3 regions of the Streptomyces sp. NBC_01092 genome follow, and region 2 is predicted to be linked to each of the others. Evidence: riboswitches for the same ligand, from Rfam matches in the RefSeq annotation. Region 2 holds a riboswitch; each other region holds the start of a gene.
The links. A riboswitch is a leader RNA that binds a small molecule or an ion and turns the genes downstream of it on or off. The one in region 2 is predicted to bind cobalamin.
Positions count from the first base shown of each region.

Region 1: linked by a shared signal. The riboswitch ahead of OG254_RS11575 (cobalamin biosynthesis protein) and the one ahead of OG254_RS39775 (CbtB-domain containing protein) in region 2 are both predicted to bind cobalamin.
Region 3: linked by a shared signal. The riboswitch ahead of OG254_RS15050 (prenyltransferase/squalene oxidase repeat-containing protein) and the one ahead of OG254_RS39775 (CbtB-domain containing protein) in region 2 are both predicted to bind cobalamin.

Region 1 is NZ_CP108659.1:2,617,717-2,622,856, reverse strand. Features, by position in the region: gene cobN (cobaltochelatase subunit CobN) at 1-466, opposite strand, end outside; gene OG254_RS11580 (cobyric acid synthase) at 463-1,992, opposite strand; gene OG254_RS11575 (cobalamin biosynthesis protein) at 1,989-2,930, opposite strand; cobalamin riboswitch at 3,029-3,172, opposite strand; gene OG254_RS11570 (hypothetical protein) at 3,289-3,510, opposite strand; gene OG254_RS11565 (anion permease) at 3,548-4,780, opposite strand; gene OG254_RS11560 (lysozyme) at 4,934-5,140, opposite strand, start outside.
Region 2 is NZ_CP108659.1:8,796,076-8,801,215, forward strand. Features, by position in the region: gene scpA (methylmalonyl-CoA mutase) at 1-965, opposite strand, end outside; gene OG254_RS39770 (methylmalonyl-CoA mutase family protein) at 965-2,767, opposite strand; cobalamin riboswitch at 2,959-3,097, shown strand; gene OG254_RS39775 (CbtB-domain containing protein) at 3,134-3,355, shown strand; gene OG254_RS39780 (CbtA family protein) at 3,377-4,135, shown strand; gene OG254_RS39785 (hypothetical protein) at 4,281-4,610, shown strand; gene OG254_RS39790 (histidine phosphatase family protein) at 4,628-5,140, opposite strand, start outside.
Region 3 is NZ_CP108659.1:3,360,044-3,365,183, reverse strand. Features, by position in the region: gene OG254_RS15055 (SCO2322 family protein) at 1-650, opposite strand, end outside; gene OG254_RS15050 (prenyltransferase/squalene oxidase repeat-containing protein) at 647-1,864, opposite strand; cobalamin riboswitch at 1,980-2,114, opposite strand; gene OG254_RS15045 (alpha/beta fold hydrolase) at 2,667-3,590, shown strand; gene fxsT (FxSxx-COOH system tetratricopeptide repeat protein) at 3,670-5,140, opposite strand, start outside.

The sequences.
Region 1 (5,140 bases), 6.2 Mb from region 2:
CGACGGTCGGGCGGCCCTCCTGGAGCGTACGGTCGCCGTGGACGCCGTACTCCGGCATCTTCTGCGGCTCGACGAACCCCTCGCCCGTCAGCAGCACGGTGTCGGAGAGGAACCGGGCCAGCTCGGTGAGGTTGGCGGGGCCGCCCTCGACCAGGTACTTCAGCGCCTCCGCCACGACACCGGCCGGCACGGACGACTCGGCCATCAGCTCCGCGTCCGGCACGGCCTCGCCGCCCAGCAGGACGGTGGGGATGCCGGAAGCCTTGAGCTTGGCCAGCCCGTCCTCCCAGGCCCGCTTGCCGCCGAGCAGTCGTACGACGGCGAGGTCCGCGCCGTCGAGGAGCGCGGGCAGCTCGGCCTCGACGTCCACGCGGGTCGGGTTGCCGATCCGGTAGTCGGCACCGGAGGCGGCCCTGGCCGCCAGCAGATCCGTGTCGGCGGTCGACAACAACAACACTGTGCTCATGCGGGCGCTCCCGGTGGAATGAAAGGCAGTCCTTGCGGCGCGCCCGACTCGATGAGCCGCCAGAGCGCGTCCGTGTCCGCGTGCTGTTCGATCAGGTCGCCGAGCCGGTCGAGCTGCTCCTCGCGCAGCGCGGCGAACGACGTGTCCGGCGCCGGCACGAAGCGGCGGCCCGCGGCGGCGGCCACCTCGCGCAGGAAGGCCCGCCGGAAGCCGTCCGACTCCAGCGAGCCGTGCCAGTGCGTGCCCCAGGTCTGGCCGACCCGGCAGCCGTCGAGGAATGGCCGGCCTCCGCTTATTTCGGCGACCCCGTGATGGATCTCGTACCCCTCGACGGGCTCCCCGAGGGCTTCGCCCACCGGCCGCGTGAGGGTCTTCTCGCGGGCGAACCGGACGCGGACGGGCAGGATGCCGAGCCCTTCGACGTGCCCGCGCCGGCTCTCGATGTCGTCCTCGATGTGCTCGCCGAGGACCTGGAAGCCGCCGCAGATCCCGAGGATCGGGCGCTGCTCGGCGGCCCTGCGGGCGAGAGCATCGGCGAGCCCGCGCTCCCGCAGCCACTCCAGCGCGCGGACCGTCCCCCGGGTCCCCGGAATGACGACGAGGTCGGCGTCGGCCAGCTCCTCCGCCCGGTCCACGAACCGCACGACGACGCCGGGTTCGGCGGCGAGGGCGTCGACGTCCGTGAAGTTGGACATGAGCGGGACGGCACAGACGGCGACGCGCAGCACGTCCTCCCCGAGGGGCGGGGCGACGTTCGACTCCCGGACCGTCCCGCGCAGGGCTGTGTTTGATTTGAAAGAGGGCCGCAGCCCGTCCTCCTCGTCGATGCCGAGGCCGTGCTGGAAGGGGAGGACGCCGTAGGTGTGGCGTCCGGTGAGTTCGTGCAGCATGTCGAGCCCCGGCTCCAACAGGCTGACGTCCCCCCGGAACTTGTTCACCAGAAACCCGGCGACGAGCGCCTGATCCTCGGGCGAGAGGAGGGCGACGGTCCCGAAGAAGGAGGCGAACACGCCACCGCGGTCGATGTCACCCACCACCAGCACGGGCAGCCCGGCATTGCGGGCGATCCCCATGTTGACGATGTCGGTCCGCCGCAGATTGATCTCGGCCGGAGAGCCGGCTCCCTCACAGATCACCGCGTCATACGTGCCCCGCAATTCGGCGAGACAGTCGAGCACGGTCCCGAGCAGCTTCTGCTGCCGCCCGCCGTGATACCCGCGTGCGCTGAGCTCACCGACGGGCTTCCCCAGCAGCACGACCTGACTGCTCTGCTCGCCGCCGGGCTTGAGCAGCACGGGATTCATGAGCGCGGTCGGCTCGACACGACAGGCCTGCGCCTGCATGGCCTGCGCCCGCCCGATCTCGGCACCTTCCCTCGTCACGAACGAATTGAGGGACATGTTCTGCGCCTTGAACGGCGCGACCTTGACCCCCTGCCGCACCAGCCACCGGCAGATTCCCGCGGTGACGACGCTCTTGCCGGCGTCGGAGGTGGTGCCGGCGACGAGGAGACCACCGCCCGTCATGAGGGACGTCCCTTCGCGATGAGGCGCGCGGCGACACAGACGCCGAGCGCCAGCAAGCTGACACGCTTCGACAGCCGTACGGCCCGTTCCACGTCGTGGGTGCCGACGGCCCGCCCGTCCGTGTTGAGCACGGGCCGGTGCTCGACCCTGCCGCCGTACGACAGCGTCCCGCCGAGCCGCACCCCGAGGGCGCCCGCGAACGACGCCTCGACGGGCCCGGCGTTGGGGCTCGGGTGCTTGGCGGCGTCGGCGCGCCAGGCCCGTACCGCTCCCCGGGGATCGCTCCCGGCGACGGCGGCGAGTACGGCGGTCAGCCGCGCCCCCGGCCAGCCGGCCAGGTCGTCGAGCCGGGCCGAAGCCCATCCGTAGCGCCGGTACTTGGGTGACTTGTGCCCGACCATGGCGTCGAGCGTGTTCACGGCCCGGAACCCGAGCAGCCCCGGCACCCCGCCGACGGCCCCCCACACAAGGGCCCCCACGACGGCATCGGAGGTGTTCTCGGCAACGGACTCGACCACGGCCCGCGCGATCCCGTCCGCGTCCAGCGCCTGCGGATCCCGCCCGCACAGATGCGGCAGCCGGGCACGGGCGCCCTCGATGTCCCCCGCCTCCAGCGCTCGCCCGATGACGCGGGCCTCCCGGGCCAGCGAAGTCCCCCCGACGACCGCCCAGGTGGCGGCGCCGGTCAGCGCGACGGAGGCGACGGGAGAGGGACGTACCGCACGAGCGGCGAGCGCTCCTGCCGCCACGGCGCCACCGGTGCACACGGCGGTGTGCACCGCACCCCACGCGCGGTCGTCGCGCCACAACACCCGTTCCACGGCGCCGGCAGCCCGTCCGAACGCGGCGACCGGATGCCCCCGACGAGGGTCGCCGAGCAGCAGATCACCGAGAAGTCCGGCGGCGGCGCCGTACGCGAAAACGCGATCGGCTCGCATCGGGGTCAGCCGATCGCTGGGTCAGACGAGGGTCTGCTACTGCATGTCGATCGGCAGGCGAGCATGGCGTTATGTCCTCACTCAGGGTGTCCGCGCCCTGGTACGACGAGACCGGCGGCGAGAGTTCCTGGCTCCCGGGGCTTTCTACCCCGGTGACAGTGGCGGGACCGCGCCGGATTCACACCGGCTTCCTCTTCTGCCGCCGTACTTGGCCCCGGCAGTCCACCACGGGGTTGGAAGGGGCGTCAACTTGCCGTTGACCTGCGAGGGAAGAGTGTGCGAAGGCCCACACAGCACTGAGGTGCGGGACGGTGATCCGTCCCGCACCTCGGGTGTTTCAGGTGGTGTGCGCGCTGCGTCAGGCCACGATCAGATAGATCCCGTAGGCCACCGCCGCCGTGCACGCCGCGAAGCACGCGTACGCGCCCGTGACCGCGAGTGCGGCCGAGTCGCCCTGGGCCGCGGCCCGTTCGCGGCGGGACAGGCCCGCGATGCCGAGGGTGAACAGGCCCACCAGGGCCACCGTGATCACGAGGCTGACGCCGAAGACGGAGCCGAGAGCCGCCCAGTCGATCTTCATGCTTCTTCTTTCTTGGGAGCCGGTAACGGGGCGGGGGTCAGACCGTGGCCTGCGAGGGCGCGGGCTCGGAGGACGGGGCCGGGATCGTGGCCGTGAGGTCCTCGGTGGCCGTGCCTGCCGGGGGCGGGGTCACGGCGGCGATGGCGGTGGTGACGACGCCTGCCGGCTCGTCGGACTCGTTGACGTTCGTGTGGTCGACGACCTCGCGGCGGGAGAGCTTCCAGATCGCGGCGCTGGAGGCGATCAGGAAGACGGCGACCACGGCCGTGCCCCAGGCGCCGAAGCCCGTCACGTACTCCGCGAGCGCGCCCACCAGGGCTGCGGCCGGGAGGGTCAGGCCCCAGGCGACGAACATCCGGGTGGCCGTCGACCAGCGGACGACGCCGCCCTTGCGGCCGAGGCCGGCGCCCATCACCGAGCCGGAGACGGAGTGCGTGGTGGAGAGGGAGAAGCCGAGGTGGGAGGAGGCCAGGATGACGGTGGCCGCGCTGGTCTGGGCGGCGAAGCCCTGCTGCGGCTGAAGGTCGGTCAGGCCCTTGCCCATGGTGCGGATGATGCGCCAGCCGCCGAGGTAGGTGCCGAGCGCGATGGCCAGGCCCGCGGAGAGGATGACCCACATGGGCGGGTCGGAGTCGGGGGCGACGGCGCCGCCGGCGACCAGGGCGAGGGTGATGATGCCCATCGTCTTCTGCGCGTCGTTGGTGCCGTGGGCGAGCGAGACCAGGCCGGCGGAGGCGATCTGGCCGGTGCGGTAGCCCTTGGCGGCGGCTTTGCCGTCGGCCTTCTTGCCGAGGGTGTACATCAGGCGGGTGGCGAGCAGCGCGGCGATGCCCGCGACCAGCGGCGCGGCGATCGCCGGGATCAGCACCTTGGTGACGAGCACGTCGCCGTGGACCGCGCCGACGCCGGCCGAGGCGATGGTGGCGCCGATCAGACCGCCCATCAGGGCGTGCGAGGAGCTGGAGGGCAGGCCCACCAGCCAGGTCAGCAGGTTCCAGAGGATCGCGCCGACCAACGCGGCGAATATGACCTCGGGGCGTATGCCGGTCTCGTCGACGAGACCTTTGGAGATCGTGTTGGCGACCTCCACGGAGAGGAAGGCGCCGACAAGGTTCAGTACGGCGGACATGGCCACCGCGACCTTGGGCTTGAGCGCACCGGTCGAGATGGTGGTGGCCATCGCGTTGGCGGTGTCGTGGAAACCGTTCGTGAAATCGAACGCGAGTGCGGTGACCACCACAATCGCGAGGATCAGCGAGAAGTTTTCCATTTACCCAGGCAATCGTTCGAGGTCATTGGCTGGACGAACGTAGGTAACCTGAGTGAACGAAAGGTGAACTGGGGTGGGCCGCACGGTGTCCGGAGCGGCCGGGTGAGGTGACCCCGACCCCGCCGGTCGACGCGCGGCCCAGGCGCCGCACGGTCAGTAGCCTCGGGCGAACTTCCTCAGCTGGGTCATGGAGCCGTTGAAGAGATTCTGATCACCCGGCAGGCTGCCGCTGGCGTTGTCGTACTGCCAGAGGGTCCAGTACCGCCATCCGGCCGGCAGCGCCCCCGCGGTCGCGGAGTCGTAGCGGGCTATCCACAGCGCGTGGTTCGAGGCGAAGGTGCGGCTGGTGCCGGTGCAGTT
Region 2 (5,140 bases):
GACTTGGAGTTCTTCGGGTCGAACTGCTTCACCAGCTTCGCCCACAGCAGGCGCGCCGCCCGCAGCTTGGCGACCTCCATGAAGAAGTTCATGCCGATCGCCCAGAAGAAGGAGAGGCGAGGCGCGAACGCGTCCACGTCCAGGCCGGCCTCACGGCCCGCGCGGATGTACTCGACCCCGTCCGCGAGCGTGTACGCCAGCTCCAGATCGGCCGTCGCACCGGCCTCCTGGATGTGGTAGCCGGAGATGGAGATCGAGTTGTAGCGGGGCATCCGCTGCGAGGTGAAGGCGAAGATGTCGGAGATGATCCGCATCGACGGCTTCGGCGGATAGATGTAGGTGTTGCGGACCATGAACTCCTTGAGGATGTCGTTCTGGATGGTCCCGGCCAACTTCTCGGGCGGTACGCCCTGTTCCTCCGCCGCCACGATGTACAGCGCCAGCACCGGCAGCACGGCGCCGTTCATCGTCATCGACACGGTCATCTTGTCCAGCGGAATGCCGTCGAAGAGCTGCCGCATGTCGTAGATCGAGTCGATGGCGACGCCCGCCATGCCGACGTCGCCCGTCACGCGCGGGTGGTCGCTGTCGTAACCCCGGTGCGTGGGCAGGTCGAAGGCGACCGACAGGCCCTTCTGGCCGGCCGCCAGGTTGCGCCGGTAGAACGCGTTGGACTCCTCGGCGGTGGAGAAGCCCGCGTACTGGCGGATCGTCCAGGGCTGGTTGACGTACATCGTCGGGTACGGGCCGCGCAGATACGGCGCCATGCCCGGGTAGGTGCCCAGGAAGTCCAGGCCCTCCAGGTCACGGCCGGTGTACAGCGGCTTGACCGCGATGCCCTCGGGGGTCTCCCACAGTGGCTCGTCCCCGCCCGTGGCCTGCTTGACGGCCGTACGCCACTCGTCGGCGCCGGCGGCGGCGGTCGGGGTCCCCAGCTCGATCCCGGAGAAGTCGGGGATTCCCATCAGGACACTCCCATGCGGTCGAGGGTGGCGGACAGCACGGCGACGGCGTCACAGCCCGCGAAGACGTAACTGTCGACATCGGTGTACTGCCCGGGGCGGCCCGCGAGGAACACGTGCGTGGCGCCCGCCGACCTGAACTCGGCGGCCACGGTCTGGGCCTGCTCCTCGTACACCGCGTCGCTGGAGCACAGGCACGCCTCGGTGGCGCCGCTCTCGGCGAAGGTGCCCTCGGTGACGGGCTCGATGCCGCCCGCCTGGAACAGGTTCGACGCGAAGGTGAGCCGCGCGGTGTGGGCGGCGGCCGGGCCGAGTGCGGCCAGGTAGATCCGCGGCCGGGACCCGGTGGCGGCGAGGTGGGCGTCGGAACGGGCACGCAGCGCCTCGTACGCCTCGTCACGGCGGACGCGCGGGAGGCCGCCGGACCGGACCTCGGGAGCGGGCTCGCGCTCCACCGGCTGCTCGGCGAGGTTCGGGAACTCGCTGACGCCGGTGATCGGTTCGCGCCGCTTGACGAGCTTGCCGGTGCGCGCCGCCCAGGTCTCGGCCAGGTCCTGGCCGAGCCGTCCGGAGCGCAGGGCCTCGGCCTGGCCGCCCGCACCCTCGATGCGCTGGAAGAACTCCCAGCCCGCCTCGGCGAGTTCGTCCGTGAGCCGCTCCACGTACCAGGAGCCGCCGGCCGGGTCGATCACCCGGGCCAGGTGCGACTCCTCGATGAGGATGGTCGAGGTGTTGCGGGCGATGCGCCGCGCGAAAGCGTCCGGCAGGCCGAGCGCATGGTCGAAGGGCAGCACGGTCACGGAGTCGGCGCCGCCGACGCCGGCGGCCAGCGTGGCCACCGTCGTGCGCAGCATGTTCACCCAGGGGTCGCGGCGCGACATCATCACCGGCGAGGTGACGGCGTGCTGCACCTGCGCGCTCGGCGCCCCGCACACCTCGCTCACCCGCGCCCACAGCCGGCGCGCGGCCCGCAGCTTGGCGATGGTCAGGAACTGGTCGGCGGTGGCCGCGTACCGGAACTCCAGCTGCGCACCGGCCTGTTCGACCGTCAGACCGGCCTCGGTCAGCTCCCGCAGATAGGCGACACCGGTCGCCAGCGAGCAGCCCAGTTCCTGCGCGGCCGAGCCACCGGCCTCGTGGTACGGCAGCGCGTCCACGGTCAGCGCCCGCAGCCCCGGGTACTCCTCGGCGCACAGCCGGGCCAGCGAGGCGACGGCGGCGAACTCCGAGGACTGTCCGGTACGGGCCTCATGGCCGAGCGGGTCCGCGCCGAGGTTGCCGCGCGCCGCCTCCTTGGCGACGCCCCGCTCCTCGTACAGCCGCAGCAGCTCACGCGCGGCGGGCTCCACCTCGGTGCCCGCGTCGAGGACGACAGGGGCCAGGTCGAGGTAGACGCCTTCCAGGGCGCGGCCGAGTTCCGAAACCGGGATGCCGCCCTCGCCGAGGACCAGCCACAGTGAGGTGACGCCGTTCTCCAGGTCCGCGAGCACCACGCTGTCCTTGAGCGCCGTGTGGCGCTGGCGCACATCCCAGCCGCCGGCCGTGTTGCCCTCGGCACGGCCGCCACGGACGAAGGGGGCGAACCCGGGCAAACCTGTGTCGGGTGCGGCATCGCGCGCGGTGTACAGAGGGCGGGTGCGCAACCCGTCCTCCAGGGCAGTGGACAGGGCTTCTTCCGCGGCCGGGCCCGAGACGTCCTTGCCCGCCTTGCGCAGCACACCTTCCACCAGGTGTTGCCACTGCTCATGGGTTGCGTCAGGGAACTCGGCGGCCAGCGAGAGCCCGTCGTCAGGCAGGACCGTCATGCTCGGATGCTAGGTCAGATCATCAAAGGAGCAGCAGAGGGCACGGCTGTGACCTTGCCCTCTCCCACATTGTGACCTGGGTCTCCGCATCGAATGAGGCGGTCGGGGAAAGGGCGTTCCGCGGCTTTCGTCGCAGGTAAAGGTTCGGTCAGAGGAGGGTCCCGCAGGCCCGCCTGCCATTGGTCATGTCCTGGTCGAGCAGTACGGTCGGTGCGATATCGACGACGGCGAAGCGGAAGCCGGTGGGAATCCGGCACGGTCGCGCCACTGTATGCCGCCCCTTGGGAAGGGTGGCGAGTCAGACCCGTGGCCGTCGTCATGTGCACCACCGAGATGGGACGCGAACTCCCTTAAGGAGGCCCTGCCATGGCGCAGCATGTCGCTCAGCCGACCGCCACCACCCCCGCTCTCCCCGCCAAACTGCCGATCGGCGCGATCGTCCCCTGGGCGGTCTTCTTCGGCATCCTGATGCTGGTCCTGCTGTACTTCGTCGGCGCCGAACAGGGCGCCACCTCCGTCGTCTCCGGCGAGGACGTCCACGAGTGGGTGCACGACGCCCGCCACCTCCTCGGCTTCCCCTGCCACTGACCAGAGGGACGCCGCACACTCATGAACTCCGCAACGGTAAGAAACCTGCTCGTACGGGGCATGCTCGCCGGCCTCGGCGCCGGTGTACTCGCCCTCGTCGTGGCCTACTTCCTCGGTGAGCCGAGCGTCGACAAGGCGATCGGCTTCGAGGAGGCCCACGCCTCCGGGCACGAGCACGAGGTCGAACTCGTCTCCCGCAGCCTTCAGTCCACCGCGGGCCTCGCCACCGGTGTGCTGATCTACGGGGTCGCCTTCGGCGGCATCGCCGCCCTCGCCTACTGCTTCGCCCTCGGCCGCGTCGGCCGCTTCAGCCCGCGGGCCACCGCGCTGCTGCTGTCCGGGTGCGCACTGCTCGCCGTCTACGTCGTGCCGTTCCTGAAGTATCCGGCCAACCCGCCCGCCGTCGGCGACCCCGACACCATCGGCAAACGGACCACCCTGTACTTCCTGATGATGGTGCTCAGCGTCCTCCTCGCGGTGGCCGCGACCCTCCTCGGCAAGCGCCTCGCCCCGAGGCTGGGCACCTGGTACGCCACCGTCGCCGCGGTGGCCGCGTTCGCCGTGGTGATCGGCCTGGCGTACGCGTTCCTGCCGGTCGTCAACGAGGTTCCCGCGGACTTCCCGGCCGCCGTGCTGTGGAGGTTCCGGATCTCCGCGCTGGCCATGCAGGCCACGCTCTGGGCAGGCTTCGGGCTGCTCTTCGGCGAGCTGGCCGAGCGACTGCTGAATCCCAGACCGGCCGCCGCGGCTTCGGCCCCGGCGGTGGCTGCCCCCAGCTGACCGGAATGCGATCACGTGAGAGGGCCCGCGGAACCATCCGGGGGCCCTCTCACGTTCTGCGGACACCGAGTCGACGGGACGGGACATGGCTCGGACGACCGGCCGATTACCCGACGACCACGCGGGCGAGGAGCGGAGGAGCCGAGTGGCCAGACACCCACAGCCGCGCCGCATCACCCTCGGCGGCCACGAGGCGGTGGCGCTGACCGTGGAGGAGTACGAGCAACTGATGGCCAGCCGACGGCAGATCGGCGGCCAGAGCGCCCGGGTGCGCGTACTGGGCCAGCAGGTCAAGCGCACCGAGCAGCTGCTGCAGGACCTGGAGACGCTGGTCGCGGCGCCGCCCGCCCGCTGCCGGGAGCAGGCGGGCACGGCGTGCGCCGGCGATGCGGTGACGCGGACGGACACCGACACGGGCTGTCTGCGCTGCGCCATCGCGGCATTGCTGCGTCGCCACCGCGACACGGCATCCTGAACCCCGGACGCTCGTCTCTAACCGGTGTGCGGCGCGGCAAGGGCCCGCCCCAGCCGCAGGTTCCAGCGCCCGGTCCGTCCACTGAGCTCCGTCGCCGTCAGCGGGGCGACGTCAAGACGCCAGAAGGCCGCCGCGGGCATGCCGAGCGCATGAACGACGGCGGCGCGAACGACCTCCGGCTCGACCACGGCGAGCGTACGGCCGTCCAGGTCCTGCGCGGCCGTCAGCCACTGGGCGACCCGGTCGCAGAAGTCCCGTACCGACTCGCCCCCGTGCGGCGCGCACCCCGGGTCCGTGAGCCAGCGGCTCACCGACTCCGGCTCGACGGCGCTCACCTCGTCGAGCGTGCGGCCCCGCCAGCGGCTCATCTCCAGCCCCGTCAGCTCCCCCGCCGCAGATCCGTGCAGAGCGAGCGCCTCGGCCGTCTCCCGGCAGCGCAGGCTCGGCGAAGTGAACACATCGGCGGCCGAGGGCAGGGTCCCGGCGGCCGCGCGGGCCTGTGCCGTGCCGCTGTCGTCGAGCGGGGTCCG
Region 3 (5,140 bases), 5.4 Mb from region 2:
CGCCGTGCCTGCCAGACCGCCGCAGCCCCGAGCACCACCACCACGGCGACGCCCGCGACCAGGCCCAGCGAGAGCCCGCCGTCCGAGTCGTCCTCGGCCGCGGTGGCGGTCCGTCCGGCCGCAGTCGGTTTCCCGGTCTCCCCGCCGCCGCCCGACACCTGATCGCCGCAGCCCTTCTGCGGATACCCGGTGATCGCGCACAACAGGGCGTTGCTGTCGTAGCGCAGGGGCTTGGCGACGGCCGCGAGGGCCTCGGCCGTGGTCGCGTCGGGAGCCACCCGGGCACAGGCCGTACGGCGGGCAGGGGGCGTCTCGCCGGACGGGGCGTCGGCCGCCGTACCGAAGTCGATGACCAGGGCGACCCGCTTCCTGCCGTCCTCGGCGGGCGTCCTGGCGCAGATCACCGCGAACTCGGCCGCGCCCCTGGGCTGCGTCGCGTCCTTCGAGTCCTCGCTCACCGCGAACCGGAAGCCCTGGACGTCACCGTCGGAGGGGCGGGCGAGGGAGGGGCCCTGGGTGGCGTAGATCCAGGTGTCGCCCTGCCGCTCCCAGAAGGACCAGTAGCGGTAGCCGGCCGCCTGAGCGGCCTGGGCCGCGCCGGTCAGCAGGACCAGCGCGGCCAGGAGCGGGGCGAGCACGCGGCGGATCACGCCTGGGGGCCCTTCTTGCGGCCGCTCAGCAGGAAGCCGATGCCGACGCCGACGACGAGGAAGATGCCGACGTACCACCAGACACCGAAGGGACTGTCGTCCTTGGTCTTCTCCTCGTTTGTGGCCTTTGCCGCGGCCTGCGGTGCGGGGCCGGTGGCGTTGAGCTGCTTGACCAGGTCGGCGCCGCCGAAGTCGCGGGGGTCGGTGCCGGTGGCGTGGGCGGCGAGGATCAGCTGGGCGTAGGCGGCCGGGCCGCTCTGCTTCGCCCACTTCGCGGAGTTCTGCTCCAGCCAGCGCAGCGGCTTCTCGGCGGCGTCGGCACCGGAGAGGGCGGCCAGTGCGACGACCGCGTCGGCGGTGTTGCCGTAGTCGGGCTGGTCCTCGGCGCCGGGGAGGGCGGAAGTGAGGTGGCCGTCCTTGGCGAGGGCGTCGGTGAGGTAGGCGGCGCCGTTGACGGCGGCCTGAAGCGAGGACGGGTAGCCGCCGTCGGTGCAGTCCGCAGTGGGCGTCTCCTTGCCGGGGCTCACGACGAGGCCCTTGCCGAGCGAGCCGAGGACACCGGCCGCGGTGGCGTCGGCGTTGGCGAGCAGCTTGCCCTTCTTGTCGGGCTGGAAGGCGAAGGCGCCGCCGTCGTCGTCCTTGCACGACAGGGCGAGCTGCTTGAGTGCGTCGTACGCCGACTGCCCGTCCTTGCGGACATACGCAGGCTTCTCACCGGCGGCGGCGAGTCCACCGATCACCACGGACGTGGAGTTGGTGTCGCTGGCCCCGCCCGGCATGTACCCCCAGCCGCCGTCCTTGTTCTGGACGGACTTCAGCCAGGTCACGGCCTTGGAGGTGGCGGCGTCGTGCCCGCCGAGGGCGACGAGCGCCTGGACGGCGGCGGCCGTGTTGTTGGTGTCGACGAGGGTCTTGGCATCGCAGTCGGCGGAGGCGTCGGCACGGTAGGGCGCGAAGGCCCCGTTCGCGCACTGCTGCCCAAGCAGCCAGTCCACGGCCTTCGGGGCCGGCTTCACCCCGACGGTGTCCTGAGCGAGCATCGCGAGGGACTGCCGCCAGACACCGTCGTAGGTGGGGTCGGTGGTGCCGTACAGCTCGGCGGGGTACGCCGGCTTCGGCGAGGCGGAGGGGGAGGAGTCGGCGGCTATGGCCGGCGCGGCCGCGCCGATCACGACGGCGGCGGCCAGGACCGCGGCGCTGTGACGGACGTTCATGATCGGCGGGTGCCCTTCCCTAGGGGGACCGGGCAGCACAGGGGAGACCCCCGGCGGCTCGGCTCCGTATACCTCGACGGTGCCGCACTCCGGCGGACTGCCGGGGCACGTGAGCCGGTCACTTCCCGTACGCGGCGATCCGGCTCACCGGCCTTCGACGACGACCGGTTCACGGTTGCGGGTCAGCGCCGGATTTGCACCGGCTTTCCCACGTACGGGTGTGATGACGACGGCGACACTCTACCCGGGGGTAGGCGGGGGCCGAGAGGGGGCGGTGGGCGGCGGAGGCGGGCCGGTGGTGAGCGAGGTCGAGGGTGGCCGGTTCGGCTGGATTTCGCCCATGGATGTTGCAGGGGGTTGCCGAGCTTCGTGATGGGCGTGTGCATGATCCCGGCCGGGATGTCGGCCCTTCCTTGCGGACGGATCGGTATCGGCCGACGTCAGGATGCGAGCCGTGTCGGGGGACCCCATCATGTGGGTACTGCCCTCGGTCTGCATGATCGCCGCCGTGCGGCGGTGTGATCACTGAAGTGTCAAACCAAACATGTATTTTGCGCCGAATGGCTATCGGTGTGGCTGGAATGACCTGCCGGAGGGTGGGAATCCTCTACCGTTTGGTCGGTGCGAGCGGCCCTTCGGGACGCGCAACCGTCACCCCATGACATTGCGTCTTTCGAAAAACCCTTGGTCCGTCGCGAATGACGGCTGGTTTGTGTGTCGACTGGCGCTCTGACGGGCGGGATGCTGATTCTCTGGGTCCTGCTCCGGGCGGCCGCGGCGCTGGCGACGGGAGGCACACCTGGTGTTGGGAAGTGTCAAGAGCGGCGACGGCAAGAGGCTGCTCTTCTTCGAGACGTCGGGGGACCCGAAGGGCCACCCGGTGTTCTTGCTGCATGGCACTCCGGGCAGCAGGGTCGGGCCGCGTCCACGGACCAGCGTTCTCTACAAGCTGGGCATCCGGCTCATCTCCTATGACCGGCCGGGGTACGGGGAGTCGCAGCGGTTAAAAGGCCGCGCTGTGTGTCACGCCGCCGCGGACGTGGAGGCCATCGCCGACCAGCTGAATCTCGGGCCGTTTTCCGTGCTCGGCCGTTCCGGCGGCGGACCGCACGCGTTGGCGTGTGCGGCGCTGCTTCCGGACAGGGTCGCCAGTGCTGCCGTGCTGGTCAGCATCGCTCCTCCCGATGCAGATGGGCTCGACTGGTTCGAGGGGATGGCCCCGTCCAACGTCATCGCCTACAAGGCCGCCAGGGCGGCTCTCCGCGATGGTTCCGAGGAGTGCCTGGAAAGGCTCAAGGCCAACCTTGCCAGCAATGCAGATGCCATTCGTGACAAGCCGGAATCACTACTGGGGCTACTGACTCCGGAGATGCCCACGGCAGACAAGGCTGTGGTGGGACACGGTGGGATCCGAGGCCTGCTCCTCGCCAACTACGAGACCAGTGTGGTGCGTTCCTCGTTCGGGTGGCTCGATGACGTGCTGTCCTTCCGGCGGGACTGGGGCTTCGAGCCAGGCAAGATCGTCGAAGTCCCGCTGCTGCTGTGGCACGGTGAGCACGACACCTTCTCGCCCGTCGGTCACTTCCGATGGCTAGCCGAACGCATTCCCTCAGCGACTGCCGTGCTGAAGCCGGGGGCGGCTCACTTCGCCGCGCTGCCGGCCGTACCGGAAATACTCGCTTGGCTGCGTGACCGTGCTCGCGAGCGGTTCGGGGCCGCCGTGTAGCGGGTTTCGGCAGCCCCTCCGTGTCCGCGAAAGTGGTTCGCTGCGATGTGCTCGCCGACGTCGGCGAGCACATCGCAGATCAGATCGGGTGCGGGTCGAACTCCCAGCCCGACCGACTCCACTCGCGCAGGGCCAGAGCGCGGGGATGATCGGCCCCGAGCCGCGCAGTGATCGCGCCCAGCACCTCCTCGCGCAGCCGTTCGGCCGCCTCGCTCTCTCCCAACTCGTTCAATACCACCGCGAGGTTGGCCGCGCAGACCAGTGGGGCGGGGTGCTGGTCGTCGTTGAGGACATCGCGAAGCCGGTCCAGTACCTCCTCGTAGGTAGCGCGGGCCCGTCCGCGCTGCCCCAGTGCGGCCTGGGCATTGGCCAGGTTCACCCGGCACATCAGGGTGAACGGGTGGTCGTCGTCGAAGATCGCCGCGAAGACCCTTGCGGCTTGCTCGGCGTGTGCCAGGGAGGAAGCCGCCTCGTTGGCCGTGTAGAGCAGCACGGCCAGGTTCGCGTAGCAGGCTGCTGTGTAGGGGTGTTGGTCTTGGAAGAACCGACGGCAGTCGTCCAGGACCCGGCGGGCCAGCTCAAGGGCCTCTTCGGTACGACCCTGCGCGCCCAGGATCCCGGCCAGGCCCAGGTGGAGCAGCAACCTGTTGGGCGAGGCCGACCCTTCCTCGGAGGGCAGGTTGGACAGCACTGTGCGTGTCAGGACCTCCGCCTCCTGAGCCCGGCCCATCTGGTGCAGGGCACCCGACAGCGCTTTGCCTGCGTTGATGGTGGTGGGAGCGGACGCGCCGAACTGCTGATGGGAGAGGCATTGGTCGTAGGTGCGCCGCAACGGAAGCTCGGATCCGGCGTAGTCGCCGCAGTCGAGCAGATCGCGGGCGTAACTGATGGTTGATGCCCGGGTGTAGGCATGCTCCGGGCCGAGGATCTTGTTTCGAGTCTCCATTGTCTTGCGGTCCAGCCGCAGAGCATCCGTGTACTGCCCCAACACTCGTAGACACACCGCGTAATTGTTGGCCGCCATGAGGCTGCGCGGATGGTCTTCGCCGAACAACTCCAGGAACTGCTCGTGGTTGAGCCGGTCGCGGTCCAGTGCCTCGCTGTAGCGGCCCAGACCGCGCAGGTCGGCAGCCACACCGCCGGACGTCATGAGGATGTGAAGGTCGTGCGGGCTGTCCAGGGCCGCTTCCTGGCGGTGCAGTACGTCCGTGTCCAGCTCCAGGGCCTCTTGGTATCTGCCCTGGGCACGAAGGATGTTGGCGATCTGGAAGCCCATGTGGAGCACCCAGCGCTCGTCGGGCCCGCTGTGTTCGCGCCAGCCCTGATGCACGCGCGTGCTCAGGTCGTACGCCTGCTTCAGCTCGCCGCGGCGGCGCAACTGGCGAACCCGGTCCACGATCAGCTTGCGGATGCCGTAGTCGGGTGCTGCCAGGGCCCACGAGGTTCCCAGGTGAGGCCAGATGATGCGGTAGCGCTCCCAGGTGTTGTGGTCCTCGGGGTCGTCCTGTTCGGGACGGGCGGCCACCAAGGTGCGGAAGACGACGTCCCGC